4 regions of the Klebsiella sp. KE9456 genome follow, and region 2 is predicted to be linked to each of the others. Evidence: predicted binding sites of a transcription regulator. Region 2 holds the regulator's gene; each other region holds the start of a gene.
What was found. Region 2 encodes Fur, which represses iron uptake genes when iron is present. Its sites were predicted from a motif close to ATAATAATGAGAACNACTATCAA; they were not measured.
Positions count from the first base shown of each region.

Region 1 (7,307 bases), on a different contig from region 2:
TTCGTTATTCACCGGCATCGCCAGCGAGTTAATACGCAGGTTGCTGTTTTCACCATTCAGTTGCGCGCTGGTGTTGTGACGCAACACCGCGCCGCCAAGCAGGAAACTGCTGCTGAAAGCGGAGGCGTCGCGCCCCAGCGCCAGATCGTTATGGGCAAAGTGGTAGCTCTGCGCATTCTCAAATGCCAGCTTGATATGCTGGAGGTGGGCGTTATCCGCCACCGTCATGGTCAGCCGTGCGCCGGTAAAGTGCCGTTGCTCATTAAGGCTCAAATAGTGTTCGATAATGGTCGCTTCTGCGCCGCTCTCCAGTTCCAGATGGTGGCGGTAGTGAGCGGTATTCATCTCATCGCCCGCCAGACCGCGCGTGAGATGCATGATAAGCAGTGGTTTTTCCGGCCGCTGATTGCGTTTGACGCGGATGCGGGTAACCGTCTGCGCCAGGCTTTCGGTCAGATGGAGAAAGACCTCCGGCTGGAGGGCATCCGGCAGCGACTGACGCTGGTTGTCAATCTTAACTTCATAGCCGCTTGCCGCCAGATCGTCACTCAGACTTTCACTGAACTGACCGTCGACAAACACCAGACGCCAGGCATCAATAGCCAGCGCCAGCGCGTCGCGCTGGTTTATCGTCAGCGCCTGCGGCGAGGCGGTCACAAAGGTCTGGTTAAACAAGGCGTCCAGCGGCGTATATTTCCAGTTTTCCTGCTTACGCGTTGGCAGGCCCAGCCGTAACAATTGTTGCAGGTGCTGATGCGCTTGCGGACTGCGCCGTTCGCTCTGAGCTTCAAACAGATGATGCCACTGTTGCAGCGCGTTACTGCTGTTCGGTAAGCCAGCCATAACCCTGCTCCTCCAGTTGTTTGACCAGAGTAAAATCGCCGGATTTCACAATCCGCCCCTGGTACAGCACGTGGACATAATCCGGCTTGATATAGTCAAGAATGCGCTGATAGTGGGTGACGATAATAAACGCGCGTTTGCCATCGCGCAGGGAGTTAACGCCCTCAGAGACAATCTTCAGCGCGTCGATATCCAGCCCGGAGTCTGACTCATCCAGAATACACAATTCAGGCTCAAGCACCGCCATCTGCAGGATATCGTTACGTTTTTTCTCGCCGCCGGAGAAGCCAACGTTGACCGAGCGGGTCAGCAGATCCTCCGGCATTTTCAACAGTTTAATTTTCTCTTCCATCAGATCCTGGAAGTCAAAACGGTCAAGCTGCTCCTGCCCGCGGTAGCTGCGCACGGCGTTGAGCGCGGTTTGCAGGAAAAACTGATTGCTGACGCCGGGAATTTCCACCGGATACTGGAAAGCCATAAAGATACCTTCGCCCGCACGATCTTCAGGGGCCAGTTCCAGCAGATCCTTACCATTAAACGCAATGCTACCGCCGGTGACTTCATAGTCTTCACGTCCGGCGAGCGTCGCGGACAGCGTACTTTTCCCGGAACCGTTCGGCCCCATAATGGCATGCACTTCGCCGGGGCGAACCTCCAGGTTGAGTCCACGCAGGATCGCTTTCTCTTCGACGGCAACCTGCAGGTTTTTAATACTTAACATGTCTATTCCTTAATTCGAATGTCTGATTCATCTGGCGTAATCGTTGCAGCCAGTTTGGGTGCGGACAGCGCGGAGAAACCGGAACGTACACAAAGTACTTGAGGATTTCGAGCACTGCCCAGGCCCAAAATGGCAAGTTAAGATAGCCAGATGGACCAGACTTTTAACCGACGCTGTGTTCAAGACTAATCGCCAGCAATTTTTGCGCTTCCACGGCAAATTCCAGCGGCAGTTCGGAGAAAACGTCCTTACAGAATCCGTTGACGATCATTGAAATCGCATCATCTTCACTGATCCCTCGCTGCAGGCAGTAAAACAGCTGGTCTTCGCCGATGCGCGACGTGGTGGCTTCATGCTCCAGTTGTGCGCTGTTATTGCGACATTCCACGTACGGGAAGGTATGTGCCCCACAGTCCGGGCCAATCAACATGGAGTCGCATTGGGTGAAGTTACGGGCGTTGGTTGCCGTCGGCATGATTTTCACCAGCCCGCGATAGCTGTTCTGGCTGTGACCGGCCGAAATTCCCTTCGAGATAATCGTCGACCGGGTGTTTTTGCCGATATGGATCATCTTGGTGCCGGTATCCGCCTGCTGGTGGCCGCTGGTCAGCGCCACCGAGAAGAATTCGCCGATTGAATTATCGCCACGCAGAATACAGCTCGGATATTTCCAGGTGATCGCCGAGCCGGTTTCCGACTGAGTCCAGGACATTTTGCTGTTTTCGCCTTCACACAGGGCACGCTTGGTGACGAAGTTAAGGATGCCGCCGGTATTGTTGTCGCCGGGGAACCAGTTCTGCACCGTGGAGTATTTCACCTCGGCGTCTTTATGAATAATGACTTCGACCACCGCCGCGTGTAGCTGGTAGCTGTCGCGTACCGGTGCCGAGCAGCCCTCGATGTAGCTGACGTAGCTGCCTTCATCGGCGACCAGGATCGTGCGCTCGAACTGACCCGTCTTTTCGGCGTTGATACGAAAGTAGGTCGACAACTCCATCGGACAGCGCACGCCTTTTGGCACATAGATGAAGGTGCCATCGGACGCTACGGCCGCGTTAAGGGCGGCAAAGAAGTTATCGTTGCCGGGCACCACGGTGCCAAGATATTTTTTTACCAGCTCGGGATGATCGTGGATTGCTTCGCCGAATGAGCAGAAAATAATCCCCTGCTCCGCCAGTTTTTGGCGATAGGTGGTCGCCACAGAGACCGAGTCAAAAATGGCGTCAACGGCCACTTCCCGCCCCTCACGTACCGGCACGCCGAGCTGGTTAAATGCCGCCTCCACTTCACTGGTCAGGAACGCGCTGGCGCCGGTTTGCTGCACGGCGCCCGGTTCAGAGGCGCAGGTGTCGTCGCAGTTGCCACAGGAAGGCGCGGAGTAATAGCTGTAATCCTGATAGTTCAGCGTGTCATAGTGCGCTTTTAACCAGTGCGGCTCTTCCATCGCCTGCCAGGCCTTAAACGCATTAAGACGAAACGCCAGCATCCATTCCGGTTCATTGCGGCGTGCAGAAATCGCCCGAACCACCTCTTCATTTATGCCTTTCGCCAGCTCGTCGGTCTGTAGCTGCGTGAAAAAGCCTTCTTTATAGTTGAGTGGCCCGCCGCCCCAGGTTTTGACATCGTCAGTTGCTTCAGTATTACGAGACATAGTTACTCCGCCTGAACGCCAAAACTCTCACCGCAGCCGCATTCGTGCTGCGCTTTCGGGTTATGATATTTAAAGATGTGATTTAAGCCCTCGCGGACATAATCAATTTCGGTGCCATCGATAAACGGCATCGCCTGCAGCGGCGCCCAGAGCTTCGCGCCGTCTCGCTCAAACAACAGGTCATCTTTCGCCGGTTCGGCGATTAATTCGAGAACATAGCCAAAACCGGCGCAGCCGCTGGTTTTAACGCTCAGACGCAACCCTCGCATATCTGGCTGTTTGCGGATCAGATCGCAAATATGGGCCGCCGCCGACGGTGTCATCGTCAGGCCGCGCCAGCTAAAATCATCGGGGTTAAACGTTCCTGCATGTAAATCCATCGCTCTACCTCATAGGTTGACGCCCTCAGGGCATCTCATTATGGTAGTGATAATGATTATCACTTCAACCCATTCAAAGAAGGGGTATTCCCCCCACAGGTCTCATTTTTGTCCTTTTTATAAGCATAGACCCTGTTCTTCGCCTTTTCAGTCCACATGCTTTTATTTTAATTTACTGAAAAATAAATAGTTATTTACCAGGTAACGAAGAGATATCAGGCAATGACAAAGATGCATCGAAAATACCGATTTATAAAATAGGCAGCAGAAAAGACGGGTTTTCATCCACTTATCGGGTATTCAATAGACACTGGCGGGAAATCAAAGACATTCCAGACGCTTTTAATGGTCAAGGTGAGTAAGGTAGCAACAGCCCATGGGTTGGCTGTAATCGTGATGCGTTATCTCCGGGGCTGGTCAATGCCAGCTAGTATCTTACCCCTGCACGCTGCTCCGGCGCGTTTTGCTGCATGAGTTATGTCATCAAAAAGCGATTTCCCCATCGGTACGACGGGGAAGACGTTGTTCTCATCACGCGACTGATGAGATACAGGTGATATTGATGAACCGCTCCGCCGCTCGCAGCGCCTGCGCATTAACGCTCCCCCGGAAACGGTATTCCTCGTTCAGCGCGCTTTATACTGCTCTCGTCCCCACTGCAGTGCTGTATTAAGCAAGGTTTCCAGCACGCGCTGCATCTGCCCGGCTTTCTCAGTTATATAGGCAAAGCTCTCTTCATCCATATAGCAGCATTGCGCCATTTCCAGTTGCACCGCATGAATATGGTTATCAGGATCGCCGTAATGGCGGGTGATATACCCTCCTTTAAAGCGGCCATTGAGAACCCTGCTGTAGTGCGGGAAACGGTCACAGCTTGCCAGCAGTGCGTCGCTGAGCGGCAGAGCGCAGCTGAGTCCATCAGCGGTGCCGAAGTTCAGATCCGGCAGACGTCCCTCAAACAGACGCGGTACGACCGATTTGATCGAATGCGCGTCCCAGAGTAGCGCATAGCCGAATTTCTCCCGCAGCCGCGCCAGTTCATCCGCGAGCGCCTGATGATAGGGCCGCCAGACATTCTCCAGAATCGCGGCCTTCGTCGCTTCATCCGGCTCATCGCCAGGATGAAAAAGCGCTTCGCCGTCAAAAAAGATGTCCGTAAACAGGCCCGTTGTCGCCGTACTGTAAAGCGGTTTGTCATCCGCCGGGCGATTAAGATCCACAACATAGCGGGAATAGCGCGCGCACAGGGTGCTGGCCCCCATGTCAGCGATGGTCTGATAGAGCAAGGGAATATGCCAGTCAGTATCCTCCAGACGCTGCGCTCGGGGGGTGAGGCCGCGCGAGACTTCGGGAGTTAATAACGTTCCCGCATGGGGCATACTGACCAGTAACGGCAGATTTCCCTGCCGTAAATCAAACGCCTTAATCACGATATACCTCCTTACCTTGATAAATGACCTGTTTTGTCAGCGTGCCCCCCAGCCAGTAACTCAGTTCCGACGGATGGGCGATATCCCATACCACAAAACTGGCCTCTTTTCCGGCTTCCAGAGATCCGCACTTCCGCTCCAGCCCCAGCGCCTTCGCGCCATTTATCGTGACGCCGGCCAGCGCCTCTTCCGGCGTCATACGGAACAGCGTACAGGCCATATTCATCATCAGACGCAGAGACAATACTGGCGAGGTTCCGGGATTTAAATCACTGGCAAGGGCCACAGGAACCTGATACTGGCGCAGTAATGCTACCGGCGGTAACTGTTTCTCTCGCAGGAAGTAATAGGCGCCAGGCAACAGCACAGCAACCGTACCCTGACGGGCCATCACCGCAATATCTTCCTCACATAAATACTCCAGATGATCCGCCGACAGCGCCTGGTAACGCGCAGCCAGCGCCGCGCCATGCTGCAGTGATAGCTGTTCGGCATGGAGCTTCACCGGCAGGCCCAACTGACGGGAGGCCTGAAATACCCGCTCCACCTGGGATGGCGAAAATGCCAGGTGTTCGCAGAATGCGTCCACCGCATCCACCAGCCCTTCCTGATGCAGCTCCGGCAGCAGTTGCTCGCAGATATAGTCAATCCAGGCATCCGCACGCCCCTGATATTCTACGGGCACCGCATGGGCCGCCAGGCAGGTGCTGCGCAGGGTTAGCGGCAGAGCATCGCCTAACTGGCGAATAACCCGCAGCATTTTGCGTTCGTTAGCCAGATCCAGACCATAGCCTGATTTGATCTCAAGGGTCGTTACGCCATCCTGACACAGCGCTTTAAGACGCGGCAGTGCGCTGTCAAACAGTTGCTTTTCACTGGCTTGCCGTGTGGCATTCACCGTACTGGCGATCCCCCCGCCAGCGGCGGCGATCTCCGCATAGCTTGCGCCGGTGAGGCGCATTTCGAATTCCCGCGCCCGATTACCGCCGAAGACCGCATGACTGTGACAATCGACCATGCCCGGCGTCACCACCCGCCCCTGTAAATCAATCCGCTGCGCGACGGGAACATCAGGCCGATCTTCCCGATTGCCAACCCAGAAAATCTCCGCGTCATGCGTCAGCATCGCGCCATCGTCAAGCAACTGATAATGACCGCCAGCCATGGTGGCAATACGGCAATGGTGCCAAAGAGTATACATAACGTTCTCCTTAACGGCTGATGGCGGTGTCGGCCGCCGCCGGGGCGGACTGAACTTTGCGCAGGATGTAGTAGAGCGTCGCGGGCAGCGCCAGCCCGACTATCCACGAGATATCAATACCGCCCAGCATTTTCACAAACGGGCCGGAATAGAACCCGCTATCAATAAATGGTGTCTGTACCGCCACGCCAAAAAGATAAACCCCAATTCCCGTCGCGTTCCACGCCTGGTACTTCCCGTTCGCATCATTCAGCGCCTCCAGATCTATTGTCTGGTGGTTAAAGAAATAGTAATCAACCAGGTTAACCGCGCTCCACGGCGTAAAGAAGGTCAGCAGGAATAACAGGAAAGATTTAAACGCCGGCAGGAAAGCGTGCTGCCCCACAATCGCGACACCGGTCGCCAGGGCGATAATGACTGCCAGCACCAGCAGACGCGCCCGCTGGCTCACATGCGATCGCTGCTTCCCGCAGCTGTAAACCGTCGCCAGACACATCAGGCTACCGTAGGCATTCAGGGTATTAATGGTCAATTTGCCAAACGCGATACTCAGATACAGCAGCGTGGCAATCACGCCGACACCCCCCAGGCCAACAATATAGTCCACTTTATGGCCGACCAGCTTTCCCTGAGAGAGCGCGGCAGCCAGCACCCCGACGGTCATGGCGATTTGCGCGCCAATCACTGACCCACTTCCGACAGCGCAAAATACTTTTCCGGGCGAAGTGCTTCGCGGCAGATAGCGAGAATAATCGGCGACATAGGGACCAAAAGTGATCTGCCAGGAGGCAGCAAGACCCGTGGCGGTCAAAAACGTGCTCCAGCTAAAAGGTCGGATACTCAGCAGGTCGCCAATTGCCGAAGAGGTGCTGATTTTACACAGCAAATAGATAAACGCGATAATTCCCACCAGACTCGCCAGCTTACCTAACAGGTGGATCAAGCGATAGCCGATATAAGCGATAACCAGCGTAGCGGCGGCAAAAAGCAGAATACCGCCGGTTTCCGACGTATGGAACACCGCCGAGATCGCCTGACCGGACAGCACGGCACCGGTGGCGATAAAACCCAGGTACATCAG
Region 1 covers NZ_JBDYQK010000018.1:31,492-38,798, reverse strand. Annotated here, with positions in the region: gene sufD (Fe-S cluster assembly protein SufD) at 1-843, opposite strand, end outside; gene sufC (Fe-S cluster assembly ATPase SufC) at 818-1,564, opposite strand; gene sufB (Fe-S cluster assembly protein SufB) at 1,728-3,215, opposite strand; gene sufA (Fe-S cluster assembly scaffold SufA) at 3,218-3,595, opposite strand; gene hutG (N-formylglutamate deformylase) at 4,222-5,025, opposite strand; gene hutI (imidazolonepropionase) at 5,018-6,226, opposite strand; gene ABK821_RS17930 (cytosine permease) at 6,237-7,307, opposite strand, start outside.
Region 1: sufA (Fe-S cluster assembly scaffold SufA) is a predicted target of Fur. The motif match lies at 3,636-3,658, and genes of this name have one in related genera.

Region 2 (7,307 bases):
GAGTCATTGGGTTTGCTCTCCATTGTCTTTCTTTTGTTCTTATAGAGGTAAGAGTGTGTGGGTTAGTCGCCTGCGACCCCCGCCGGTTTTCCGCGCCGTTTCTCAATCGCCCACTTGAGTAAGGAAGCGCAGCGGTAAAATCCATGGGCAAATTTTCCGTAAGGAATAGTCAAAAACAACGCCATGACCACCCCAAGATGGATGGCCAGCAAAATGCCCATCCACGCGCTATCTCTGCCCGCCAGAAGTGCTAAGCCCGTCAGGCTGGTCAGCAGTAGCAATAAAATAAAACCGCGATCCAGCGGCTTTTGCCGCGCGTCGCCATGCAGCGGTGAGCGCCTGAGATTCAGCCACAACAATCCCGCCGGGCCAATGACCAGACCAGTTCCACCGAGTGTGCCGAGGATCACCGGCGCGCTAAAGAACGGATAAGGGGCCTCCAGGCCAGCGAAGTAGTGGTAGCCTGTCGCCACTACCGTTGCGGCGAAACAGAGCATAAAGCCGTAAAAAGTGAAGTGGTGGAAACGACGGCGCATCAGAGTAAAAGCGTCATCCGCTTCGTTGCAGCCCTTGCCGTGACCGCCGTCGAGATATTTCAGCGTCAGGGCATTACGCGAGGCTTCAGCAATTTCAGCGGAACGCGGCGTGCCGGGAGAGATCTCGCGCCAGAAGCGAATTACGCCCGCCATCAGTAAACCGATCGCCAGAATAAAAACGGAACCAAACATCCACGCCAGCAGGTTATGCGGGAAAATCTGGTAAAAATCACCGGCCAGCGGCGGGTGAAATAGCGAGCCTTTCAACCCTATCGCGAGGAGCAGAAAGAGGCTCAGACCAAAAACTAACGCCAGCGCCACGGTTATGCCCGCCCGACGGTACAAGGCGCTGAAGGCGGCGGGCAGGGCGTAATGCTGCCAGGTTTCAAGCCGTACTTCCGCCATCGCTTTCGGCACGTTAATCGCAAATTCATGAGGCGGCGCATACTGACACGCGTGCAGACAAGCGCCGCAGTTATGGCACAGGTTCGCCAGATAGTTAATATCGGCTTTACCGAATTCCAGGCGCTGGGTCATCGCCGGGAACACAGCGCAAAAACCTTCGCAGTAGCGGCAGGCGTTACACACCTGCATCACTCGCCCGACTTCAGCTTCCGGCTCAGTGAGAATGTGTGCTTCGATGATCAACTTCTCAAGCTGCTTCATGACGCGCCTCCTTCTGTGCTGCCAGAGCGGCCTCTTTTCCGGCGATACGACCAAAGGTGGTGCCGATGGACATGCCGACGCCAGCGGTATAGCCTTTGCCCAGCACGTTGCCCGCCATCATTTCGCCGGCGACAAACAGATTACGGCTCGGTTGTCCGGCAAAGTGCACTGCGGCGCGTGCGTTCACTTTCAGTCCCAGATAGGTGAAGGTGATGCCTGGTCGCAAGGCATAGCCATAGTAAGGCGGCGTGTCGAGCGGTCGTGCCCAGTGGGTTTTTGGCGGCGTCAGCGCCTTCGTTGCGCAGTTATCCAGCGTGGTATGGTCGAATTGCCCGGGCTGGCAGGCTTTATTGTATTGCGTTACGGTGTGGGTTAAGCGTTCGCCATCCAGCCCTAACTGGCGCGCCAGTTCCGCCAGCGTATTGGCCTGCGCGCCGGGGAAGACCGGCGGCATAAAGTGGCCGATCGCTTTGCTGTCGATAATGGAATAGCCAATTTGCCCCGGCTGGTGGGCGACCAGACGCCCCCAGATGGCGTAACGTTTTGGCCAGAAATCTTCCCCTTCATCATAAAAACGCTCAGCGTCACGGTTGACCACCACGCCCAGCGATACGCAGTCCACGCGGGTACAAATCCCGCCGTCATACAGCGGCGCTCTGGCATCGATCGCCACGCAATGTGACTGGGAGGGATCGCCGATAATGTCCGCCCCGGCATCCATCATAAATTTGAGCAGGACGCCCTGGTTAAAGCGGGTGCCGCGAATGAGAAAATTATCCGCTGGCCACTCGCCGCGTTCGTTTTCACCCCACGCTTCCCGCAGCCATTCGCGGTTAGATTCAAATCCTCCGGCGGCGAGGACACAGGCTTTAGCTTCAATGCGTTCCTCTCCCGCCAGTGCCGCCACGAACTCGCCGTTATGCAGTTCAAGCGCCTGCACTGGCATGTTGTAGCGAATTTGCACCCCCAGCTTTTCTGCACTGCGATAATAGGCATTGACGAGAGCTTTCCCGCCGCCCATAAAGAAGGCATTGGTACGTGCTACATGTAGCGCGCCGGAAAGAGGGGGCTGAAAGTTAACGCCGTGCTGGCGCATCCAGTCGCGACATTGTGAAGAGGTACGGATCACCAGTCGCGCCAGCGCTTCGTCGGTATTCCCTTCGGTAACGCGGCGGAGATCCTGCCAGAACTCCTCTTCGGGATAGCTCTCGACCAGCACATCCTGCGGCGCATCGTGCATGCAGCGTAAGTTGCGGGTGTGTTGCGAATTTCCGCCGCGCCACTCCCGGGGGGCCGCTTCAAGCAGCAGCACGGAGGCTCCGCTCTCACGGGCGGTCAAGGCGGCACATAATGCGGCGTTGCCTCCGCCAATCACCAGGACATCAATCATCGTATACTCCATTACTATTTAACTGATTGTTAAATTTGTAATTAAAATGTATACGTATAAGTTGTGTGGGCGCTATGAGGCTCTGCTAAAGAGTTCTTTAGTTAGCGTAAAGTGTTGCTCCAGGCCAACCGCCTGTATCTACCAGGTGACGCATGACCTTCGTCAGCACGACGCGGGCGGCGAGGCCCGCAGGGGTAAGCTCATCATCAGAAAGGCTGACCAAAAAGTTGGGGCGACTCAGTATCGGATTGTGGATGCCGATCACTCTGAGCGCCTCTTTATCAAGATGAGAAATTGCGGCGCCTGGCTGTAGCGTGGCGCCGAGCCCACTACGAACGGCGTGCATCAACAAGGTCAGGCCGTCAATTTCTGCTGTAATTTCAACCTGAAACGCATTTTCCTGACAAATTGCTTCCAGTCTGCCACGCAGACCATGACCGGGACTGGGCATAATCAGGGGAATACTGGTCAACTCTGCTGGGGTGATGATCTCATCAGAAATTTCAGCCAGCAGAGCGTGTGCGCCAATCAGAAACAGTCGCTCTTCAAGAATCGGCCTGGCGCTCCAGCGCAGCATTTTCTCTTTCTGGAACACCACGGCTAAATCAATCTGCCGGGTATTGATCATCCGTTCCAGATTACCGGAAAGGCTTTCCACCAGATGCAGACGCACATCCGCATAGTTTTCCCGCATCGCATGGATAAAAGGTATGCCGAGGACAGAGGCGGTGCTGGGGGCCATGCCGACGCTGACGTGTCCTGAGAGACGCGCTTCCCGCGCGGCGAGAATAGCATCGTCAGCATGACGCAGCGCCAGCTGAGCCTGGGAATAAAAGGCCAGTCCGGCACTGGTGGGCGTTACGCCGCGAGAAGTGCGTTGCAACAGGCGAATGGCAAGTTCGTTTTCCAGCCGCGTCATCTGCTGGCTGAGTGCCGAGACGCCGATATTAAGATCGAGCGCCGCACTGCCCATACTCCCGGTTTCCACAATACGGACAAAGTAGCGTAGCTGGCGAAGCTCCATTTCGATTCTCCGGAAGAGGTCAGACAGAACTTACATGAGATTAGCACAGGGATGGCGGGGAGCGCGTGGGCGAGTTCAACAGATAAAAAAGCCAGCCTGATGCGGCTGGCTTTTCAGTGCGACATATTACTTGGTGTCGTGAGCGTGCTCATCTTCGCGGCAATCGCCTTCCGCACAGTGGCCGTACAGGTACAGGCTGTGGTTAGTCAGACGAATACCGTGTTTGGCGGCAATTTCACGCTGGCGCGCTTCAATGGAATCATCACTAAATTCGATCACTTTGCCGCAATCGAGGCAAATCAGGTGATCGTGGTGATGTTGCTGCGTCAGTTCAAAAACGGATTTACCGCCTTCGAAATTATGGCGGGTAACGATGCCAGCATCGTCAAACTGGTTCAGTACGCGATAAACGGTTGCCAGACCAATTTCTTCCCCCATATCAATCAGGCGTTTATATAAGTCTTCCGCGCTGACATGATGGTTATCCGGTTCCTGCAGGACTTCCAGGATTTTTAATCTCGGAAGGGTCACTTTCAGGCCAGCTTTCTTTAATGCGGTATTGTTGTCAGTCATGCGGAATCTGTCCTGTTGCTAAACGATCTACTTCCATGAGCGGAAGTAATACAGAGAATAACCCGATGTAATGCGTATCATTATAGAACTGCCATGGCGAAATGAAAACCGCAAGCATCGGGCCTTGTATACTGTCAAAAACGAGGCATTCGCTGCAAAAGCACTTTACGTGACCTCGTTAAATCAGAGGACATTGTACAGATATGTGATTAAAAGTTAAAAACTTGTAGCTATATCTTTGATTGCTTTTGTCTATTAATGCAAAAAAATCTGTCGATTATGTTGTTTATCCCCTCACTAATTCAAGTTGCAGGACAAAACGGTTAACCGTTTTGAACAGCGCTTGCGCTGGCCTCGCAGGGCAAGGCCCGGGGATGAGCGAGTATTGTCAACGCAGATGCAACAGACCGTATGACGGGTACAGACTCAGGCATTCTTGATTTCTTCAAGATGCAGTTCTTCAGAAATCTGTTTTACCCATTTGTCGACACGTTCATTAGTCAGTTCCGGCTGACGGTCTTCGTCGATAGCCAGGCCGACGAAGTGGTCATCATCGACCAGGCCTTTAGACGCTTCAAAATGGTAGCCAGCTGTCGGCCAGTGACCCACGATAGTCGCGCCGCGAGGCTCAATGATATCGCGGATAGTCCCCAGCGCGTCACAAAAATATTCTGCGTAGTCTTCCTGATCGCCGCAGCCAAAGAGCGCGACCAGCTTGCCATTGAAATCTATCTCTTCCAGCGTAGGGAAAAAATCATCCCAGTCGCATTGGGCTTCACCGTAATACCAGGTCGGGATGCCGAGCAGCAGAATGTCGTGGCCTTCCAGATCTTCTTTGCTGCTTTTGGCAATGTCGTGGACTTCAGCAACATCTTTACCAAGCTGCTTTTGAATCATTTTTGCAATATTTTCGGTGTTGCCGGTGTCGCTGCCAAAAAAGATGCCGATGATAGCCATGAGTAAAATAACCTCTTGAAACTTAATGATGTGGTAATGGCTTAATGCCTGCAGATAAGGGCAATCATAGCAGAACTGAGAAGGGCGCGGAAACAGCAATCGCGCCCAACTGCACACTCTGCTACATGAAAGGTTATTTTTTGAAGGTTTCAGGCGTTATCGTGGCTGCGCATGGCCGCCAGTTGGTTCATCAGTATCTCTTCTATCAGATCGCTGCGGGTCATACGACGGGCTTCGGCCAGCTCATTCAGCTCATCGACGATATCGGCATTCAGTTTTAACTCAACGCGCTTCAATCCGCGAACTTTATCGCGTTTAAGCTGATTGCGTTTATTGATGCGCAGTTGTTCATCGCGTGAAAGCGGATTGGTTTTCGGTCTACCCGGCCGACGCTCAGTTGCGAACAAATCTAATGTCGTACGGTCCGTTTGTTCTTTTGCCATGATTCAGAGTGACTTCGGGGGAAACAAGCTGTCGGGTATAGCCGACGCAGATAGCGCGCCATCATACATCAGGCAATGCGATGCGCCAACGACCGCAGACATTCTGCCGCGCGGTCGGGCAGATTTTAGCCAGTTATGCGCCGAGGGTGAGCAAATATCGGCGAATTGCCCGTATCACGGCCTCCGGCTTTTCGGCATGCACCCAATGCCCGGCACCGGCAATGACGTGCGCCCGGGCCTGGGGAAATTGCGCCAGCAGGGCATCGCGGTAAGCATCGGTCACGTAAGGGGAGTTGCCACCGGGGATAAACAGCGCCGGGTGAGGCCAGGCCGGGATAGTTTGCCAGCCGACGATATTGTCATACTGCTCCCACAGAGCCGGTACGTTAAAACGCCACTGGCTATCGACAAAAGACTTCAGCAGAAACTGAATCACCCCTTCTTCGTGAAGGTGCTCGCGCATAATCACTGCTGCCTGTTGGCGAGTACTCGCGCCGGCATCGGTTACGGCATTGATGGCGGCGAAGATTTCATCATGACGGCGGACGTGATAATTCACGGGGGCGATATCAATGATCACCAGACCTGCAATGCGTTCAGGAGCCAGCGCGCTTAGCGCCATGACCGCCTTGCCGCCCATAGAATGGCCAATAAAGACCGCTTTTTCTATCTGACATTCATTGAGGGTATCCAGCAGATCCTGCGCCATCGCGGCATAGGTCATTTCCGGCGCGCGCGGCGAAAGGCCGTGGTTTCGCATATCAACCTGCAAAATATCGTGATCGGCGACCAGATCGCGGGCGAGGATCCCAAGGTTATCCAGGCTGCCAAAAAGGCCGTGGACCAGGACGACAGGGGGATGATTATGCGGATTCTGTGCAGATTGTATTCGGCTATTTAATTTCATGGCAAAGTTCTTTTTTTCGCTCCGTCGGGTTAGGGTATTATGTTGGACATTCTGCCATTCGGCTGCAAGAACCGGAAGATTTCCGAGTTTTGCCGCCATCCTGGTTTGACGCTATCCGCGGTTGGGATTTGCCCCTATAATCCCGACAACTTGTATTCAGAAAAAGATATCGCACTGGATTAAGATGAAAACAATCGAAGTTGATGATGAACTCTATAGCTATATTGCCAGCCACACCAAGCATATTGGCGAGAGCGCATCCGACATTTTACGGCGCATGTTGAAGTTTTCCGCCGTTCCTCAGTCCGCTGCACCGGTAGCGAAAGCTACTCCGGCTCCCGCGCCAGCGCCTGTCGTTGAAGTGAAACCCGTTAATCCTCTGAAAGATAAAGTCCGCGCGATGCGCGAACTGCTGTTGTCTGATGAGTACGCTGAACAAAAGCGTGCGGTAAACCGTTTCATGCTGATTCTGACCACCCTCTATTCTTTAGACAGCAAAGGGTTTGCGGAGGCCACCGAGTCTTTGCACGGGCGTACCCGCGTCTATTTTGCGGAAGATGAGAAGACGCTACAGAAAAACGGTAATCAGACGAAACCTAAGCAGGTTCCGGGTACGCCATGGTGGGTGATTACAAATACCAATACCGGTCGCAAATGCAGCATGATCGAACATATCATGCAATCAATGCAGTTCCCCGCGGAATTGATCGAAAAGGTTTGCGGTACGATCTAGTTGTTTAACTTTTGCACCAGAAGGATCAGGCAATGGCAATCGATAAGCGCGCAGGTCAACCTGCGCAACAGAGTGATT
Region 2 covers NZ_JBDYQK010000005.1:166,557-173,863, reverse strand. Annotated here, with positions in the region: gene ABK821_RS07140 (MFS transporter) at 1-7, opposite strand, end outside; gene tcuB (tricarballylate utilization 4Fe-4S protein TcuB) at 63-1,202, opposite strand; gene tcuA (FAD-dependent tricarballylate dehydrogenase TcuA) at 1,189-2,592, opposite strand; gene tcuR (tricarballylate utilization LysR family transcriptional regulator TcuR) at 2,690-3,616, opposite strand; gene fur (ferric iron uptake transcriptional regulator) at 3,743-4,189, opposite strand; gene fldA (flavodoxin FldA) at 4,616-5,146, opposite strand; gene ybfE (LexA regulated protein) at 5,296-5,589, opposite strand; gene ybfF (esterase) at 5,723-6,496, opposite strand; gene seqA (replication initiation negative regulator SeqA) at 6,681-7,229, shown strand; gene pgm (phosphoglucomutase (alpha-D-glucose-1,6-bisphosphate-dependent)) at 7,262-7,307, shown strand, end outside.

Region 3 (7,307 bases), on a different contig from region 2:
TCGAGTAGCGCACGCAGACGCATGTCGTCATCGACAACCAGAATCTTATAATTCTCTTGCATTGTTTATACTCCCAAAGGTTCACTGCAATTGTCAGTGCGTATTCTCAAAAAAGCCCGGGTCGCTCACCAGCGAAATCTGGTATATATTCCAGGCTAAATTGTTACAAAGCATATTTAACAGCAGCTTAAGTATACATTTAAGCATAAGCCACATTATTTATCCTGTTGGTATTATTACGTGCGATGAATTGTGCGTAGCATGGTACAACGATCTGCAATCAGGAGCCGGAACCTGCGATGAGAACGCCGCTGATCACCCGTGAAGGGTATGAGAAACTAAAAAAAGAGATGGACACCCTGTGGCGTGAAGAGCGCCCGGAGGTCACGAAAAAAGTGACCTGGGCGGCGAGCCTCGGCGACCGCAGCGAAAACGCTGATTATCAGTACAATAAAAAGCGCCTGCGTGAAATCGACCGCCGGGTACGCTACCTGACCAAATGCCTTGAACATCTGAAAATCGTTGATTATTCGCCGCAGCAGGAGGGGAGAGTGTTCTTCGGCGCGTGGGTGGAAATTGAAAACGATGATGGCGATACCATGCGCTTTCGTATCGTCGGTTACGATGAAATCTTCGGTCGCAAGGATTACATCTCTATCGACTCGCCGATGGCGCGCGCGCTGCTGAAAAAAGCGGTCGGTGATTTAGCGATCGTGAACACGCCCGCCGGTGAGGCGACCTGGTACGTGAACGAAATTGAATACGTTAAATGAGCCCGCAATCCGCGCCGGAACATTCCGAGAGACTGTGGTCGCGGCTGGTATTTTGCCGTGTCAGTCCGTATAACTATGCCCCTGATTTTTGATCCTAAAGATGAATTAACCTCATGATGAATGATTCGCTCTGCCGCATTATTGCGGGTGAACTTCAGGCCAGGGCTGAACAGGTAGAAGCTGCCGTTCGCCTGCTTGATGAAGGGAATACCGTGCCGTTTATCGCACGCTATCGTAAAGAAGTCACTGGCGGTCTGGATGACACGCAGTTGCGTAATCTGGAAACCCGCCTGGGTTATCTGCGTGAACTCGACGATCGTCGCCAGGCGATCCTCAAGTCCATCGGCGAACAGGGCAAGCTGACCGATGAGCTGGCTAACGCCATCAACGGCACGTTAAGTAAGACCGAACTCGAAGACCTCTACCTGCCCTACAAACCCAAGCGTCGCACCCGCGGGCAAATCGCCATCGAAGCCGGACTTGAACCGCTGGCCGACCTGCTGTGGACAGACCCGTCCCACACCCCGGAAACGGAGGCGGCAAAATATATCAACGCTGACAACGGCGTGGCGGACGTCAAAGCGGCCCTTGACGGCGCGCGCTATATCCTGATGGAGCGCTTCGCTGAAGATGCGGCGCTGCTGGCGAAAGTGCGCGATTATCTGTGGAAGAACGCCCATCTGGTGGCGACCGTCGTCAGTGGCAAAGAGGAGGAAGGGGCGAAATTCCGTGATTATTTCGATCATCACGAACCGATCGCCACCGTGCCGTCGCACCGCGCGCTGGCGATGTTCCGTGGCCGCAACGAAGGCGTGCTGCAACTGTCGCTGAATGCCGATCCGCAATTTGATGAGCCGCCGAAAGAGAGCCACTGCGAGCAAATCATCCAGGATCACCTCGGTCTGCGTCTGAACAACGCTCCGGCGGATAGCTGGCGCAAAGGCGTGGTGAGCTGGACATGGCGCATCAAAGTGCTGATGCATCTGGAAACCGAACTGATGGGCTCCGTGCGTGAGCGTGCGGAAGATGAAGCCATTAACGTCTTTGCCCGCAACCTCCATGACCTGCTGATGGCGGCACCGGCTGGCCTGCGCGCGACTATGGGCCTCGATCCGGGCCTGCGCACCGGGGTGAAAGTCGCCGTTGTTGACGGTACAGGCAAACTGGTCGCCACCGATACTATTTATCCGCATACCGGACAGGCGGCTAAAGCGGCGGTGGCGGTTGCCGCGCTGTGCGAAAAACACAACGTTGAGCTGGTGGCGATTGGTAACGGCACGGCGTCGCGTGAAACCGAGCGTTTCTTCCTTGACGTGCAGAAACAGTTCCCGAAAGTGACGGCGCAGAAAGTGATCGTCAGCGAAGCCGGAGCATCAGTGTATTCCGCTTCCGAACTGGCGGCGCTGGAGTTCCCGGATCTGGACGTTTCGCTGCGCGGCGCGGTTTCTATCGCTCGTCGTCTGCAGGATCCGCTGGCGGAACTGGTGAAAATCGATCCGAAATCCATCGGCGTTGGCCAGTATCAGCACGACGTCAGCCAGACCCAGCTTGCCCGTAAACTGGATGCCGTTGTGGAAGACTGCGTAAACGCCGTCGGCGTCGATCTGAACACCGCGTCCGTGCCGCTGCTCACCCGCGTGGCGGGCTTAACGCGCATGATGGCGCAGAATATCGTCGCCTGGCGTGATGAAAACGGTCAGTTCCAGAATCGCCAGCAGTTGCTGAAAGTGAGCCGCCTGGGGCCGAAAGCGTTTGAGCAGTGCGCGGGCTTCCTGCGTATCAATCATGGCGATAACCCGCTGGATGCCTCAACCGTTCACCCGGAAGCCTATCCGGTGGTTGAGCGAATTCTTGCCGCGACCCAACAGGCGCTAAAAGACCTGATGGGCAACAGCAGCGAGCTGCGCAATCTGAAAGCGGTGGATTTCACTGACGACAAATTCGGCGTGCCGACGGTGTCCGACATCATCAAAGAGCTGGAAAAACCGGGGCGCGATCCGCGTCCGGAGTTTAAAACCGCTCAATTCGCCGATGGCGTGGAGACGATGAACGATCTGCTACCGGGGATGATTCTTGAAGGCGCGGTCACCAACGTTACCAACTTCGGCGCGTTTGTCGATATCGGCGTCCACCAGGATGGTCTGGTACACATCTCTTCCTTGTCGAATAAGTTCGTTGAGGACCCGCACACGGTGGTCAAAGCGGGCGATATTGTGAAGGTCAAAGTCATGGAAGTCGACCTGGCGCGTAAGCGCATCGCCCTGACCATGCGTCTGGACGAACAGCCGGGCGAAACCAGTGCCCGCCGCGGCGGCGGCAATAACGAGCGCTCTCAGGGTAATCGTCCGGCAGCGAAAGCGGCGAAGCCCCGCGGTCGCGACGCGCAACCTGCGGGCAATAGCGCGATGATGGACGCGCTGGCCGCAGCAATGGGTAAAAAACGCTAACCGCTTCCCGGCCTCTCTCGCTGAGGGGCCGATTTCCCTCAGCGCTTCACCCTGTTGCGTACACAATTATTAATATTTTCTTATAATCTATTAATAAATACGCGTTGCGCCTGATGATTCAGGAAAAATTATCATTTTCATTTTGTTAACTAACTAAACCATAATTAAACATTGTGTCATTAAGAAAAATGATTAACCCGGTGGCCGTTACAAAATAGAGTTTGCTCAATATCAACAAAAGCTCAATTTCCTGTTTAAAAATAGCGTCAATCGTATTATATGTATTGATGATAAAAACTATTCTCATTATCATTATTTACAGTAATTATTCTGATTCCTTGTTATCTATGCCCTAAATAATTCGAGTTGCGTGACAAACCGGCGAGCCGTTTTGAACAGCGCTTACGCTGGCTCCGAAGGCGTGAGGCCGTAGGCCAGGTCATCCGCAGCCAACGCATATGCAGCTTGAAGTATGACGGGCACATGCCCCTGGGGCGGCACCTCCGCATATACGGAGTACTCTCTTTCGGTTAGCGATATATAAGTAGGTCCTATGCAATTCACTCCTGATAGTGTGTGGAAAATCACTGGTTTCTCCCGCGATATTAGTCCGGCTTATCGGCAGAAATTACTCTCTCTTGGGATGTTGCCGGGTTCTTCTTTTAGTGTGGTGCGGGTCGCGCCGCTTGGTGACCCTATTCATATTGAGACCCGACGCGTTAACCTGGTATTACGTAAAAAGGATCTTGCATTAATTGAACTGGAAGCGGTTGCACAATAATGTCTGACCGGTACTAAGAGCATGAATATGAAAAAATTAACCATTGGTTTAATTGGTAATCCTAATTCCGGTAAGACAACATTATTCAACCAGCTTACCGGCGCGCGTCAGCGCGTCGGCAACTGGTCGGGGGTGACCGTTGAGCGTAAAGAAGGGGGATTCAATACGACGGATAGTCGGGTCACGCTGGTTGATCTTCCCGGAACCTATTCTCTCACCACCATCTCTTCACAAACCTCGCTGGATGAGCAAATTGCCTGTCACTATATTCTTAGTGGCGATGCTGACATGCTGATTAACGTGGTCGATGCGTCGAATCTGGAGCGAAACCTCTATCTGACCCTGCAACTGCTGGAACTCGGTATTCCCTGCGTGGTTGCGCTGAATATGCTGGATATTGCGGAAAAGCAGAACATCCGTATCGATGTCGATGCGTTGGCCGCTCGTCTTGGGTGCCCGGTTATTCCCCTGGTTTCCACGCGTGGGCGAGGTCTCGACACCTTAAAAATGGCTATCGACCGTCATCAGCAAAATCAGTCCATTGAGCTGGTGCACTATCCGCAACCGCTGCTGGATGAAGCAGATAAGCTGGCACAGGTTATGGCGCAGGATATTCCCCAGCGTCAGCGCCGTTGGCTGAGTCTGCAGATGCTCGAAGGCGACATTTATAGCCGTGCCTATGCTGGTGATGCCGCCCATAAACTGGATGTCGCTCTGGCGCATTTGAATGACGCGCTGGACGATCCGGCGCTGCATATTGCCGATGCCCGTTACCAAAGTATTGCCGCGATTTGCGATGCGGTCAGCAATACTCTGACCGTCGAACCCAGTCGTTTTACTGTGGCGATGGATAAAATTATCCTCAGCCGCTTTCTTGGGCTGCCGATTTTTCTGTTTGTCATGTATCTGATGTTTTTACTGGCGATCAATATCGGCGGCGCGTTACAGCCGTTCTTCGATGCCGGTTCCGTGGCCATCTTTATCCACGGCATTCAGTGGATTGGCTATACGCTGCATTTCCCGGACTGGTTGACGGTCTTTCTTGCCCAGGGGATTGGCGGCGGTATCAACACCGTGCTGCCGCTGGTGCCGCAGATCGGCATGATGTACCTGTTTCTCTCTTTCCTTGAAGATTCCGGCTATATGGCACGGGCGGCGTTTGTAATGGACCGTCTGATGCAGGCGCTGGGGCTACCGGGAAAATCCTTTGTGCCGCTAATTGTTGGTTTTGGCTGTAACGTACCGTCGGTGATGGGCGCGCGTACGCTTGATGCGCCGCGTGAGCGCCTGATGACCATTATGATGGCGCCGTTTATGTCCTGCGGCGCGCGGCTGGCGATTTTTGCCGTTTTCGCTGCCGCCTTCTTTGGGCAGGATGGCGCGCTGGCGGTCTTCTCGCTGTATGTACTGGGGATCGTGATGGCGATTGCCACGGGTTTAATGTTGAAACACACCATTATGCGCGGCGAAGCTTCACCATTTGTGATGGAACTGCCGGTGTATCATGTCCCACACGTGAAAAGCCTGATTATTCAGACCTGGCAGCGCCTGAAAGGCTTTGTGCTACGGGCGGGTAAAGTCATCGTCGTTGTCAGTATCTTCCTTAGCGCGCTGAACAGCTTCTCGTTAAGCGGGAAGGTGGTCGATAACATTAACGATTCGGCGCTGGCATCGGTCAGCCGTATCATCACCCCCGTGTTTAAGCCGATTGGCGTACATGACGATAACTGGCAGGCGACCGTCGGCCTGTTTACCGGCGCGATGGCGAAGGAAGTGGTGGTGGGGACGCTGAATACTCTCTACACCGCGGAAGATATCCAGAATGCGGAGTTTGATCCGCAGGCGTTTAACCTTGGCGATGAGCTGCTGGCCGCAGTGGATGAAACCTGGCAGAGCCTGAAGGATACGTTCAGCCTGAGCGTGCTGGCGAACCCGATAGAAGCCAGCAAAGGCGATGGCGAAATGGAAACCGGCGCGATGGGGGTGATGAGCAGCAAATTCGGCAGCGCGGCGGCGGCATACAGCTACCTGATTTTCGTTCTGCTCTATATTCCCTGTATTTCGGTGATGGGGGCGATTGCTCGCGAATCGAGCCGTGGCTGGATGTCCTTCTCCATTTTGTGGGGGCTGAATGTCGCCTATTCGATCGCCACGTTGTACTACCAGAGCGTCAGCTTCAGCCAGCATCCGCGCTATAGCCTGGCGTGCATTCTGGCGGTGATCGTGTTCAATATTGTGGTTTTTGGCCTGTTGCGCAGAGCGCGTAGCCGGGTGGAGATTTCGCTGCTGGCGACGCGAAAAACCCCATCCTCCTGCTGCCATAGCCCGGCTGGCGATTGCCACTAAGGAGCGATAATGGCGTCGTTAATTGACGTTCGTAATATGCTGGCCCTGCAAGGGCGGATGGAGGCAGAGCAACTGAGCGTTCGCCTGCACACGCCACAGCCGTTAATTGATGCCATGCTGCGCCGCCTGGAAGCGATGGGTAAAGCGGTAAAAATGACGGAAGATGCCACGGGCTGCCTCTCCGGCAGTTGTAAAAACTGCCCGGAAGGCAAGGCCTGTCTGCGAGAGTGGTGGTCGCTACGCTGATCAGGCGACGGTACCGCTCCGTGCGGTAACCCGGAGGCGCAGTTCGCCGCCTCCGGGTAGCCATGTACATGTAAAAGAGCCAATCACCGTAACAGGCTACGTATTGCGGCCCAGCTTTTTATCCCATTCAGCTAAACACAATGTTCCCACTGATTCTTCAGCGCCACCAGTGGGGCACAAAACGCCTGTGGATGGGAAATAAACGGCGCATGAGCGGCTTTATCGAAGATGATCGACGCACTTCCCGGCCACATGGCGTCGAGAAGCGGGATGATTTTACGCGGGACCAGACCATCCAGACGACCATACATGCGCAAAAACGGCATGGTGAGCGTCGTCAACGGCTGGCGTAAATCGGCGGTTTTGAGGATCTCCAGCCCGCCGTTTAATACCTCCGGCGATGGCATCGGCAACGACAGCACGGCACTTTTCAATGCCCTGGCGTCCTGACGGGCGCTCTCGGTGCCCAGGGTTTGCAGCGCCAGAAAACGTTCCACGGTACGCTGAAAATCTTCGCTGAGCTGCTGCTGGAAACCGCTCAACACGTCGGGTTTAATTCCTGGCCAGCTCGCGTAAGCGCTAAAACAGGGAGAAGAAGCGACGGTCACCAGCGCCTGTACGCGTTCCGGATAAGTTAATGCAATCTGGCTTGCAACCAGCCCGCCCAGGCTCCAGCCGAGCCAAATCGCTTTCTCTGGCGCGTTGGCCAGCACC
Region 3 covers NZ_JBDYQK010000013.1:41,993-49,299, forward strand. Annotated here, with positions in the region: gene ompR (two-component system response regulator OmpR) at 1-62, opposite strand, end outside; gene greB (transcription elongation factor GreB) at 300-773, shown strand; gene ABK821_RS14700 (Tex family protein) at 887-3,220, shown strand; gene feoA (ferrous iron transporter A) at 3,774-4,001, shown strand; gene feoB (Fe(2+) transporter permease subunit FeoB) at 4,029-6,347, shown strand; gene feoC ([Fe-S]-dependent transcriptional repressor FeoC) at 6,357-6,593, shown strand; gene bioH (pimeloyl-ACP methyl ester esterase BioH) at 6,725-7,307, opposite strand, start outside.
Region 3: feoA (ferrous iron transporter A) is a predicted target of Fur. The motif match lies at 3,511-3,533, and genes of this name have one in related genera.

Region 4 (7,307 bases), on a different contig from region 2:
GCGTTAGCGTAAATACTTCTCAAACCAGCCCAGCGTACGCTGCCAGGCCAGATCGGCGGCGGCCTGGTCATAACGCGGCGTGGAGTCGTTATGAAAACCATGGTTAACGCCCTGATAAATATAAGCCTCATAGACTTTATTATGTTCTTTGAGCGCCTTTTCATAGGCCGGCCATCCTTCATTGATTACACGATCCAGACCGGCATAATGCAGCAACAGCGGCGCGTTGATTTTATCGACTTCATTCAGCGGCGGCTGGCGACCGTAAAACGGTACCGCGCAGGCCAGCTCTGGAATGGCCACCGCAGCCGCATTACAGACGCCGCCACCGTAGCAAAAGCCGGTAATGCCGACTTTTCCCGTCGCCTGCGGATGCTTCGCCATAAATGCCACTGCGGCAAAAAAATCATTCATCAGCTTCACAGGATCGACGTTCTGCTGTAGCGCTCGCCCTTCATCATCATTGCCCGGATAGCCGCCGACGGAGCTCAGTCCATCCGGCGCCAGCGCAATATAGCCCGCTTTCGCGACCCGCCGGGCAACATCTTCAATATAGGGATTGAGGCCGCGGTTCTCATGTACCACCACCACTGCAGGCGCTTTATCGGTTATTTTCGTCGGCGTCACCAGATATGCCCGCACGTCACCGTGACCGTCAGGAGAAGGATAGTGAATATATTCCGGACGGATATCCGGGTCGGTAAACGCCACCTGCTGCGCCAGAGCATAGTTAGGCTTTAGCAGATTAAACAGCGCCAGCGCGGTCATCCCGCCTACCGCGTATTTCCCGGCTAGCTGAATAAACTCGCGTTTGCTGATTTTGCCGTGGGCATAGTAGTCATAATACGCCAGCAACTCTTGCGGAAAATCGTTGGCCGTCAGTCGTGTCATCGCGTTTCCTCCGTCATTAAGCTCCCCTTTAAGCAAAGCAGAAGCCCGGACATGCGCCAGCGTTGCGAAGCAGAAACCAGGGAAAAGGCAGAAGAAAACCCGACGACCGAAAGGCGTCGGGAGAGCAAAGATCAGTATTTCACTTTGCTCAGACGATCGAGATAACCCATCACAAAGGCCGACAGCACAAAGGTCAGGTGAATAATGACGTACCACATCAGTTTATTATCCGGGACATTTTGCGCATTCATAAAGACCCGCAGCAGATGAATGGAGGAGATCGCCACGATTGAAGCGGCAACCTTATTTTTCAGCGAAGTGGCATCCATTTTTCCCAGCCAGCTAAGCTTCTCTTTACCTTCGTTAATATCCAACTGTGAGACAAAATTTTCATAACCGGAAAACATCACCATGACCAGCAAACCGCCCACCAGGGTCATATCGACCAACGATAGCAGGGTCAGAATCATATCCGACTCACTGACGCTAAAAATATGCGGCAGTATGTGGACGATCTCCTGAAAAAATTTGATTGTCAGTGCAATCAACCCAAGCGAAAGGCCAAAATAGACCGGTGCTAACAACCAGCGCGAGGCGTAGATAGCATTTTCCAGAAAGCGTTCCATAAAATCCCGTTAGTGAATGAAAACGGACGGCATTATATCGCAACAGAACAACGGTATAGCAACAGATTCCCCACAGAAGCAGGCCGGGAAAAACGAAAAAGGCTGGCACAAGGCCAGCCTGGGGAGACGTACTGAAGGGGCGCTACTTCGCTTTTACGGTTTCTTCACCCACCAAACCGATCTTCAGATAACCGGCCTGATGCAGGATATCCATGACTTTCATCATCGTTTCGTAGTCCACGGTTTTATCCGCGCGGAAGAACACGGTAGTGTCTTTATCCCCTTCTGTCAGCGCATCCAGAGACGTTACCAGGCTCTCTTCGGTGATCGGATCGTTACCGAGGAACATCGTTTTATCGGCTTTCACCGACAGGTAAATCGGCTTTTCAGGACGCGGTTGCGGCTGACTTGACGAGGCCGGGAGATTAACTTTCACGTCAACGGTGGCCAGCGGCGCCGCCACCATAAAGATGATCAACAGCACCAGCATAACGTCAATAAACGGCGTCACGTTGATGTCATGCATTTCGCCGTTATCATCAAGGTTTTCGTTAAAATGCATCGCCATAAAGCATCAACCTACGCGGAGTTTCTGGGCGGTACGCACCGGTTTGACGCCGCTGGCACTCAGGTCAAGATCGCGGCTTTGCAGCAGCAGCACCTGGGCGGCGACATCGCCAAGAGAGGCTTTATAGCTGGCAATCATACGCGCAAAAACGTTATAGATAACCACCGCCGGAATCGCGGCAAACAGGCCAATCGCCGTTGCCAGCAGCGCTTCCGCAATCCCCGGAGCGACAACCGCCAGGTTGGTGGTCTGGGTCTGCGCGATACCGATAAAGCTGTTCATGATCCCCCAGACGGTACCAAACAGGCCGACAAACGGGGAAATCGAGCCGATAGTCGCCAGATAACCGTTACCACGGCCCATATAACGCCCCACCGCCGCAACGCGGCGTTCCAGCCGGAAGCCGGTACGTTCTTTAATGCCTTCGTTATCTTCAGAACCCGCGGAGAGCTCCAGCTCGTTCTGCGCTTCATTGATCAGCTGCGAAGTCAGGCTTTTGGCCGGGAAAGCGTTAGCGATATCGCTGGCCTGGTCGAGAGAGCGCGCTTCAGCAACCTGTTGCTGTTCACGCTTCAGGCGGCGCTTGCTGGCGAGGATCTCTGCACCTTTGCCGAAAAAGATAGCCCATGTCACTACCGACGCCAGAATCAGGCCGATCATCACTATCTTAACAACAATGTCGGCATGGTGGTACATACCCCAAACGGAGAGATCCGCCTGCATCAAATTATTACCCACACTCTATCTCCAGGACGTAAATCACAAAATCTGAGCACAATAATATCAAAACGACATTGAATTGATAGTGGTTCTCATTAGTATTTACACTGTGCAGCAAATCAGATTTCTTTTCCTTGCGCTGACATAGTAAAACGCTGCTGACCCCGGGATTGGTAAAATTTTTACCTGTATCCTCCATTGCCCGGTACACAATCAGGTATTCATGTTAGTTTAGACGTCCAGATGTATAAAAATAGGTTGTCAGAACATGACTGATAAGCATCTTGATACTACGCTGGTTCACGCCGGACGCAGCAAAAAATATACTCAAGGTTCAGTAAATAGCGTCATCCAGCGGGCGTCATCGCTGGTTTTCGACACCGTCGAAGCGAAAAAGCACGCCACGCGCAATCGGGCCAAAGGCGAACTGTTTTACGGTCGCCGCGGTACCCTGACCCACTTTTCACTGCAGGAAGCCATGTGCGAACTGGAAGGCGGCGCCGGCTGTGCCCTCTTCCCCTGCGGCGCGGCGGCGGTCGCCAATACGATTCTGGCCTTTGTCGAACAGGGCGACCATATATTGATGACCAACACCGCCTACGAGCCCAGCCAGGATTTTTGCACCAAAATTCTCGCCAGGCTTGGCGTAACCACCAGTTGGTTCGACCCGCTGATCGGCGGTGATATCGCCCGTCTGGTGCAGCCCAATACCCGCGTGGTGTTTCTGGAATCTCCCGGCTCGATCACTATGGAAGTGCATGACGTACCGGCGATCGTCGCGGCGGTACGCAGTGTCGCCCCCGAAGCGATTATCATGATCGACAACACCTGGGCGGCGGGGGTGCTGTTTAAAGCGCTGGATTTCGGCGTTGATATCTCTATTCAGGCGGGTACCAAATACCTGATTGGCCATTCGGACGGAATGGTCGGTACCGCGGTTGCCAATGAACGCTGTTGGGATCAGTTGCGGGAAAACGCCTATCTGATGGGGCAAATGCTTGATGCCGATACCGCCTATATGACCAGCCGCGGCCTGCGCACCTTAGCCGTTCGCCTGCGTCAGCACCATGAAAGCAGCCTGTATATTGCCGAATGGCTGGCGCAGCACCCGCAGGTGGCGCGCGTCAATCACCCGGCTCTGCCTGGCAGCAAAGGCCATCAATTCTGGAAGCGTGATTTTACCGGTAGCAGCGGACTGTTCTCTTTCGTGCTCAATAAAAGACTGACTGACGACGAGCTCTCCGCCTATCTGGACCACTTCAGCTTATTCAGCATGGCCTACTCCTGGGGCGGCTTTGAATCGCTGATTTTAGCCAACCAGCCGGAACAAATCGCCGCGATCCGCCCGGATGCTGACGTTGATTTCACTGGTACGCTGATTCGCGTACATATCGGGTTAGAAAATGTTACCGATCTACGGGATGATTTAGCGGCGGGCTTTGCGCGTATCGTGTAAAGTGCATCGGGTGGCAACAATAGCGGACGTTTTTAAAAGAGGCGCCCGCTTTAGTTGCGCCCGGGATCAAGGTGCTCAGGCCTCTTCAGGAGTACACTAAATAAAAAATACGGTACCACTTAGGAAAGTCCATGGTTGTCATTCAAGAAATTGTCGCCGCACTGTGGCAGCATGATTTTGCCGCATTGGCAAATCCCCACGTTGTGGGTGTTGTATATCTGGTCATGTTCGCAACCCTGTTTTTAGAAAACGGCCTGCTACCGGCCTCGTTTCTGCCGGGCGATAGTCTGCTACTGCTGGCCGGCGCACTGATAGCCAAAGGCGTGATGGGCTTTGTACCTACTGTCGCTATTTTAACCGCGGCGGCCAGCCTCGGTTGCTGGCTGAGCTACGCTCAGGGGCGCTGGCTGGGAAATACCGTCACCGTTAAGCGCTGGCTCGGCCATCTGCCGCATAAGTACCATCAGCGGGCAACCTGCATGTTTGACAGGCACGGCCTGCTGGCGCTGCTTGCCGGGCGTTTCCTGGCATTCGTTCGGACGTTGTTGCCGACGATGGCCGGGATTTCTGGGTTACCTAACCGCCGTTTTCAGTTCTTTAACTGGCTGAGCGCACTGCTGTGGGTGTGTGTGGTCACCGGTCTGGGCTATGCGCTCAGCATGATTCCTTTCGTTAAGCGCCATGAAGATCAGGTCATGACCTGCCTGATGATTCTGCCCATTGCGCTGCTGATTGCCGGGCTGCTCGGCACGGTTATCGTGGTGCTCAAAAAGAAATACTGCAACGCCTGAAACGTGACCGGGACGGCATCACTTCGCCGCCCGGCGTGGCTCATCACATTCCCTGAATCGTCCTGATCCGCGCCGCGTCTTCTCCCGGCGTCATGCCGAAGTAACGCTTAAACTCGCGGCTAAACTGCGACGCGCTTTCATAACCGACCTGCATCGCCGCGGCGCTGGCCTTCATGCCATCGTGGATCATCAGCATGCGCGCTTTATGCAAACGGTAGGTTTTCAGATATTGCAGCGGAGAGGTGCTGGTGACCGACTTAAAGTTATGATGGAACGCCGAGACGCTCATATTGGCTTCCGCCGCCAGTTGGTCGACGCTCAGGTTTTCAGTGTACTGACTTTCGATTCGCTTGAGCACCCGGCTAATCAGGCTGAAGTGAGTCTGCCGGCTGACCAGCGCCAGCAGCGCACCGCCGCAGGGGCCGGTCAGCACGTGATAAAGGATTTCACGCACAATCTGTTTGCCAAGAATACGCGCGTCCAGCGGGCGTTCCATGACATCCAGCAGGCGCTCCGCCGCACACAAAATCTCTTCGGAGAGAACCGCCGAGTTGATCCCGCTCGACGCGATCGGTGGCTGAAACTGCTCATCTTCCCCAATATCCATCAGCAACTCCTGGAGTTGCAGAATATCGACATTGAGCCGAATCCCTGCCAACGGGACTTCCGGCGTAGCAAAGGTTTCGCACTCGAACGGTAGCGGCACCGTGAGCAACAGATATTCATTAGCGTCATACCGGAATGTCCGTTCGTTAATATAACCAATTTTATGCCCGGAAAAGAGAAAAACGATCCCCGGCTGGTACATTACCGGCGTACGCGTTCCCGGCTGCGTACCGTACAACAGGCGAATATCCGGTAGCACACCACTGTGTATTTCTTCTTTATCTTTCAGATTATTAACTTTTTCTGTTAATAGTTGACATATCTCGGCGCGATTCATTTTTCATGCTTCTCCGAACGTTTTTCGACCTCCGCATTGTGCGCATTTCCGCGGTATTTCTCCAGCCTGAAGGAGAAATGGGCAAGACAACGGCAGGAATGTGCATTGAGACGAATGCCCCTGGGGACCACAATGTCCGTCATCTGGCAGAGATATCGTCTCTGCTGGCAGTTCCATTCTATTTGAGGGCACCAGCCATGAATAATTTCGACCTACATACCCCAACCCGCATTTTGTTCGGTAAGGGCGCGATTGACAATCTGCGCGCTCAAATCCCGGCGGATGCGCGCGTGCTTGTCACCTATGGCGGCGGTAGCGTGAAAAAAACCGGCGTGCTTGATCAAGTACTGAGCGCACTGAGTGATATGGACGTCCTGGAATTTGGCGGTATCGAGCCGAATCCATCCTACGAAACGCTGATGAACGCAGTAAAAATAGCGCGCGAGGAAAAGATCACGTTTTTACTGGCGGTCGGCGGCGGTTCCGTTCTCGACGGGACTAAATTCATTGCCGCCGCGGCGCACTATGACCCCAGCATCGATCCATGGGAAATCCTCGAAACCTACGGTGGAAAAATTACCCGCGCCATTCCCATGGGATCGGTACTGACGCTCCCGGCGACCGGTTCCGAATCCAATAAAGGCGCGGTAATCTCACGCAAAACCACCGGTGACAAACGCGCGTTTATGTCCCCCTTTGTACAACCGCTCTTCGCTATTCTGGATCCGGTATACACCTATACCCTGCCGCCGCGCCAGGTCGCCAACGGCGTGGTTGACGCCTTTGTCCATACCGTTGAGCAGTACGTCACGTATCCGGTTGACGGCAAAATCCAGGACCGCTTCGCCGAAGGCATTCTGCTGACGCTGATTGAAGAGGGTCCGAAGGCGCTGAAAGAGCCGGAAAACTACAACGTGCGCGCCAACATTATGTGGGCCGCGACCCAGGCGCTGAACGGCCTGATCGGCGCCGGTGTGCCGCAGGACTGGGCAACGCATATGCTGGGACATGAACTGACCGCAATGCACGGGCTCGATCACGGCCAGACGCTGGCTATCGTCCTGCCCGCCCTGTGGCATGAAAAACGCGACGCGAAGCGTGCCAAACTGCTGCAATACGCTGCCCGCGTCTGGAACATTACCGAAGGTTCTGACGCGCAACGGATCGACGCGGCTATCGCGGCGACGCGCAACTTCTTCGAGCAAATGGGCGTCCCGACTCGCCTTTCCGCCTACGGTCTGGATGGTAGCACTATCCCGGCGCTACTGGCTAAACTGGAAGAGCACGGCATGACCCACCTGGGTGAAAACCA
Region 4 covers NZ_JBDYQK010000007.1:83,630-90,936, forward strand. Annotated here, with positions in the region: gene yghX (YghX family hydrolase) at 4-891, opposite strand; gene ABK821_RS08935 (TIGR00645 family protein) at 1,023-1,517, opposite strand; gene exbD (TonB system transport protein ExbD) at 1,660-2,085, opposite strand; gene exbB (tol-pal system-associated acyl-CoA thioesterase) at 2,092-2,823, opposite strand; gene metC (cystathionine beta-lyase) at 3,074-4,261, shown strand; gene yghB (DedA family general envelope maintenance protein YghB) at 4,393-5,052, shown strand; gene ABK821_RS08960 (AraC family transcriptional regulator) at 5,096-5,995, opposite strand; gene yqhD (alcohol dehydrogenase) at 6,193-7,307, shown strand, end outside.
Region 4: exbB (tol-pal system-associated acyl-CoA thioesterase) is a predicted target of Fur. The motif match lies at 2,885-2,907, and genes of this name have one in related genera.